DNA from 2 places in the Paenibacillus sp. J22R3 genome. Region 1 is predicted to be linked to the other one. Evidence: riboswitches for the same ligand, from Rfam matches in the RefSeq annotation. Region 1 holds a riboswitch; the other holds the start of a gene.
What was found. A riboswitch is a leader RNA that binds a small molecule or an ion and turns the genes downstream of it on or off. The one in region 1 is predicted to bind cobalamin.

Region 1 (3,124 bases):
CGGCTCTCAAGCGGGCCGCTGCTGAGATACGCAACTACAAGAACAGCAATAAAGATCGCTGCTGCGATGATTTTAGTTCTGGTAACTTTCATAGGAACGCCTCTTTACAACAATTTGGTTGCGGCTAACATGCGGTAGAGCATCTCCGCGATCTCGGCACGCGTAATAGCCACTTTAGGCTCAATATTGAAAGCATCCTGAGACAAAATATTCTCACGGAAGTTGAAAGCAAGCGCAGCCCTCGCCCAATCAGCAGTCTTCGTATAATCACCGAATTGAGCCAGCATATCTCTTGTTTCTGCAACGCTGAGATTGGTATCCATGCCGCATAGCTTGGCTGCGCTCGCGATCATAACAGCAGCTTCTTGCTTCGTAATCGTCACGCTAGGTGAGAAGGTTGTCTTCGATGTGCCTGTCACGATCCCATAGCTGAAAGCAGTACCTACGTAACCTGCATACCAGCCGCCTTTGGGAACATCTGCAAATATGGAAGTTGCCTTTGGTAGGAGCCCAAGACCTTTGGTCACTATCGCAGCGAATTCTGCCCGTGTCATTGTCCGATTCGGAGCAAAGGTGTCTGCAGTCATGCCGTTAATGATCCCACGTGAAGCAAGCTCTTCAATGGCCTTTCTATTCAGATGATTGGCAATATCCGAGAACGTCTTGCCCGCTTCGAGCACAGGCATTACTTTAATGTCCTCATGTTTATTCGGTAAGCCCACCTCTTCGTTTGAAGTGGAAGGCGTCTTCCTTGTTACGTCCGACATTCTGTAAAGACTATTCTTGTTTGCCGATCTACGTTGCACGTTCACAAGTCCGTACATCGCCTGCTCTGTAGACATTCCGTTTACTCCACTGTTATCGATCGCATGTTGAAATCCTTTTCCCTCCGCATAATAGCCAAGGAGATCATCGACAACGGTGTTGCCATTCTTGACGAATCGACTGTCATCGATGGAGATGCCAAGCTCACATAGCGCCATCAACACCTGAACCGTGCTTTCGGAATTTTTGACTCCCCAGCTGGAGTAGCCGCCTTTATTATCCTGAATGTTCGATAACCGCTCGAGCGCTTTACCTGTTGCAGCTTTTACGCTTTTCTTATCCTGATATTTCGCAAGTGCCTGCAATGCCATGCCCGTAATATCTGGATCTGCCTCCGTACCGGAAAGTGCAAATCCGCCATCCTTCAGCTGCCGAGACAAGATTTCGTCGACGTACAACTCTCTTGTTGCCTTCGTCTTGGCCGTGCTATTGAATGGAATCGCATAATTCTTGCTGTCTAAGGCGATTAGCGCGAAGATCGGTCCGTTTATCCCCTGCCAAATGGTTTTATCGAAATCACCGAGCGGTGTCAGCAGATTGTAGCCACCTACATGGGTCGGATCCGCTCCGATGGCGGTTAGAGCCAGGATGACTCTGGAATATTCGGTATACTTCTTATCATGAAGATCGCCTTTCAGCGAAATCACGTAGCTCTCAACCGTCTTATAATAGTCGTCGAAATAACGTTGAGGGACTGGATATCCGGAACGAGCCAAACCAATGACAGCCCATTCTCCACCAACGGAGCCAACTTGAGGTTCTTGTACCGCCGCCAACAAGTAAGCCGCTGTATCCTGAATGGCATTGTCCACATCTTTGGCCGGTGAACCGTACACAGGTGTAATACTCAGTTGACCAACCATCAAGCATAAGATAACAATGGCGGATAATAATTTACTGCTTCTGTTCATAATTTCCCCTTCCTACTTCGCACAATTTCACTCCTCAATAGTAAGCAATTCATATCCTTTTCAATAAAATAGCCTTCGATTCATATAGAATCAAAGGCTGGCACTGTCCGCAGTCAAATGAATGACAACAAAAATAAGCACCGCCTCCATCATCCGTAGAGTCTGTGAACACACGTACACGTCAAGGCAGGTCTCCTGGCTTTGAGTCAACACTTCTCCATACCTTCCCGGTATTTCTACCAGTGGCTTTCATGGAGTTGCTCGTCATTAACAGTGGCGGGACCGCGCCGGATTTGCACCGGACTTCCCTTTTAAGCGATGTTTAGATGGCTAAACACGCACCTTGCTGTGGTTATTCAATTACAATGATCATATAGTGACCTACTGCGTTTGTCTATTATTCAATGTATTCTATCAATAAATGATTATGTATATTGCGTATATACGTTTTTGTCGTATAATCAGGATATAAGTCATATTATGTTAGGCGGGTGATCATTTGAAGTTCTCGATCACGAAATGCACCGAGTTGGCGCATGAAGCGAGAGGAGAAGTCGGGGAATGCATTCTATCCTTAGTTGATGAAGTATTGAATTTAAGACAACAAGTCGCAACTGGCCCAAGTTACCCAAAACTTGTCGGCAGTGCGGAGGTATCAGAGATACTGGGGATCGATCGACGCAATATGCATCATAAGAGGAAAACGAAGGGATTTCCTGATCCGGTCCTTGTCATTAAGAGCGGACCGCTTTGGATTGAAGATGTAATTATAGAGTTTAGAGATGAATCCGATGATCGCCGCAGGAAAGACGAAGATAAATAAAGGGAGCGGGCGGGGCATGAATTATTTTCTTTTCATTGTTGGGTCTACATTCGAGTATATTGGCACGCTGCTATTCTTGTTCACATTGTTTAGGTTTGGATTGGATAGAAGATTGATAATGAACGTATTATTAGTTTCCTTGTTAATGAGCCAAGCTTCTTACTTCTCGCGCTTAGATCCTGCTGTTGGTGATTTATCTTCTTATATACAGTTTGTCCTCTTTATACTGGTTCTTTGGATTTTGTTCCGAGTTCCTATTTTCCATTCCATTATCATGAATTTTGCGGGAATAGCCGCTTTATTTACAGTGCAGGGCTTAATTATTCTAGTAGCAAGTCAGGTTAGTGATACTTCATTCTCAACGATAACCAGCAATCATGCTACTGCGACAGCTGTACAAATTATCACTTGTTTAGCCAACATAGCGATTGCCAGGACCGTATACATAAAGAACTGGGGATTCGACTTTGTTCCAACTTCACGGCGAGTATATGTCGAAATTAGAGGCACTAATGCAATTCTATTAGCGATAATAGCATTCGCAATCGTATTAGCAGCCATCTTG
Region 2 (3,124 bases), on a different contig from region 1:
CTGGATCCGGGCGACTGGGGGAAGGCTTCGCTTCATGCGCTTGCTGTGCTTCTGGCAGCATGTCCGTGCGCGCTTGGTTTGGCAGCGCCGATATCGCTCGTATTGGCTACCGGTAAGCTTGCCCGCCGCGGCATCGTGATGAAGGAAGCAGGCGCGCTGGAGCGTCTGGCTCAATTGGATACGATTGTGTTGGATAAGACAGGTACGTTAACAGAAGGCAAGCCTGCGTTAACGGAAGTGTCCGCATTGTCCGGCTCGCCAAGCGCGCTGCTGCGTCTAGCGGCGTCTGCTGAGGCAAATTCTCAGCATCCATTCGCAGCAGCGATTAAGGCTGCCGGTAAACGGTCTGGGCTAGTGATCCCGGAATCAACGGCTTATCAAGCATATCCGGGCAAGGGGATTGAAGCAGTCGTTGAAGGCAAGCGCGTCGAAATTGGCAATGCCGGTTTTGCCGCTGAGCGGGACTGGAAGATGAATCGAGTGCTGCTGAGCTTCGTCAATCGGAAAGAAGAACTCGGGGAGACGGTCATCTATGCTGCGATAGACGGGGAATGCGCCGGTGCGTTTGCCTTCACCGATCAAGTAAAACGCTCCTCGACGGATGCAGTCTCGGCGATGGCAGCCGAAGGCGTTCGCGTCTTACTTGCAACCGGCGATCATTCATCATCAGCAATGAACGTGGCCCGGATCACGGGAATCGCACAGGATGATGTACATGCATCCATGCTGCCGGAGCACAAGGCAGAGCTCATTCGCCAGCTGCAAGGGGAAGGAAGAGTCATTGCAATGGCCGGTGACGGCTGGAATGATGCTCCCGCACTTGCTGCCGCAGATGTCGGCATCGCGATGGGCGGCGGTACGGAGGCAGCGCTTGATGCCGGGCATATGACGCTGCTTCGCTCGCGGCTGACCGGTATCTATGAGGCTTTTCAAATCAGCAGAATGACAGTCCGGAATATCCGGCAAAATCTTGGTTTTGCGCTGCTCTATAATTCTATTGTGATCCCGTTTGCGGCAGTAGGCGGCATAGAGCCGTGGATGGCCGGAACAGCTATGGCGCTCAGTTCGGTGTCTGTCGTATTTAATGCGCTGCGTTTAAACGGCCAAATGAACCGATTTCTTCGGAAGTGAAAGCCAATTGTAGACATCCTAAAAAGGTGATGGTATAGTTACTCAAGCACAATTTCATAGTTTACGAACAGGTGCTAAGCGTATGCGTTCGTTTCAGTCCGTTGAAACGCGCAAGCTTAGCTTAAATGGGAAGACCGGTGCAATACCGGCACGGACCCGCCACTGTAAGAAGCGTCGATTCTGGAAGGGAAGGCATGCTCGCCCATCTCCAATCGACAACGCATCAATGATAAGTCACTGAACGATGGGATCGTTTGGGAAGACGTTGATGACAGAAGCTTCGAGTCAGGATACCTGCCTGTTCAGTATGAACGCTACCTACGAGGACTTAGGGAGGTGTTGGAGATGGGCAACCGTTTATTGCCCGCTGATGTTCTACGGAACGTAAGCATTTCTGACGCTCGAAGTCGGAAATGCTTTTTTTTGTTGTACGCAATTATAGAATGGGGAGAGAATGATTCAAATGAAATCTAAATTAATGCCATTAACTAAACTTGTATTACTCGTAACTATGGCTGCAGTGCTGCTGATTACAGCTGCTTGTGGCTCAGGTAAGAATAACGCCAATCAAGCTGCTGAGAATGCGGGTAATGCGGGCAGCGCTGGCAATGCGGCCAATGCAACCGAGCAAGCTGCTGCGAATAACTCCGCACAGCAACAACATTCCGTATACCCGCTGACGTTGAAGGATGTGACGGGAACTGAGCTCACATTCCAGTCTGCGCCTGCGCGCATTGTTTCATTGCTGCCCAGTGAGACTGAGGTCGTCTATGCCATAGATGCCGGGGCTTCTCTGGTTGGGGTAGACAATTACTCTAACTATCCCAAGGAAGCGGAGAGTGTGACGAAGATCGGCGATATGGACGCCGATATTGAGAAAATCGTTTCGCTGAAACCTGACCTTGTGCTCGCCTCCTATACCATGGGGAGTGCCGTTGTCGATAAGCTTCGCTCGCTCCAAATCCCGGTGTTTGCTACAGATCCGAAGACGTACGATGCTGTCATAGCGAAGGTGAAGCAGATCGGTGAAATTTTGGATAAGAATGAGCAAGCTGCAGCAGTTACGGCTCATATGGAGCAAGTTAGAGAACAGGTTATTAACACCGTTAAAGATGCGCCGAAACGGAATGTGTATCTGGAGTTCGCACCTGGCTGGACAGTCGGAAAAGGAGAGTTCTTGGATGAGCTCATTACACTCGCCGGAGGCGTTAACGTCGCCAGCGAGCAGGGCTGGTACGAGATTGACCCCGAGTCGGTCGTGAAATCGAATCCGGATCAGATCATTTATGCGTCCATGACTCTCGCTGAAGGTGAGACCAATCCTATCCTAACCGGGATAGAAACAAGACCTGGCTGGGCAACAATTAATGCGGTTAAGAATAAGCAGGTGTTTGAAGTGGATCAGGATCCGTTGACCCGGGTCGGACCTCGACTTGCCGATGGGCTGCTGGAGGTAGCGAAGAAGCTGCATCCGGATCTGTTCAAGTAAGATGAGAACAAAGCTTGTTGTTTATGGAGGAGCAGCGATGCTCCTTCTTGCTGTATCTGTCGTCGTCAGTTTGTCGATTGGCTCATCCGGATTGCCGCTACTGCGCGTTTGGGGAATATTGATTCATCAGTTGCCGTGGATGGAGGACCCGAGCGGTCTCTATGATGCCAGCGATATCGCAATCGTGACACAGCTAAGATTATCAAGAGTCGTATTAGCAATGCTTGTCGGCGCTTGTTTGGCACTTGCCGGCTCCGGATTTCAAGGTGTGTTGCGTAATCCGCTTGCTGATCCGTTCACACTGGGTGTCGCAACGGGGTGCTCGGTAGGCGCGGCATTCATGATTGTATTCGGCTACCAGAAGGTAATCGGCTTATGGACGGTTCCGCTCGTCGCTTTTACTACAGGGATCGTTACCCTCTTTATTGTGTTTGCACTCTCCCGAGCAAGAGGAGCGATTAATGTCGAGACGTTAATCTTGTCCGGTGTAATCGTTCAAGCCTT

Region 2: another riboswitch for cobalamin. It lies ahead of AC0YN4_RS05855 (ABC transporter substrate-binding protein); the one in region 1 lies ahead of AC0YN4_RS12500 (S-layer homology domain-containing protein).

What each region holds. Positions count from the first base shown of each region.
Region 1 is NZ_JBWDNS010000002.1:978,393-981,516, reverse strand. Features, by position in the region: gene AC0YN4_RS12505 (DUF4430 domain-containing protein) at 1-92, opposite strand, end outside; gene AC0YN4_RS12500 (S-layer homology domain-containing protein) at 105-1,736, opposite strand; cobalamin riboswitch at 1,905-2,097, opposite strand; gene AC0YN4_RS12495 (hypothetical protein) at 2,236-2,559, shown strand; gene AC0YN4_RS12490 (hypothetical protein) at 2,678-3,124, shown strand, end outside.
Region 2 is NZ_JBWDNS010000001.1:1,286,427-1,289,550, reverse strand. Features, by position in the region: gene AC0YN4_RS05860 (heavy metal translocating P-type ATPase) at 1-1,131, shown strand, start outside; cobalamin riboswitch at 1,197-1,436, shown strand; gene AC0YN4_RS05855 (ABC transporter substrate-binding protein) at 1,610-2,620, shown strand; gene AC0YN4_RS05850 (FecCD family ABC transporter permease) at 2,622-3,124, shown strand, end outside.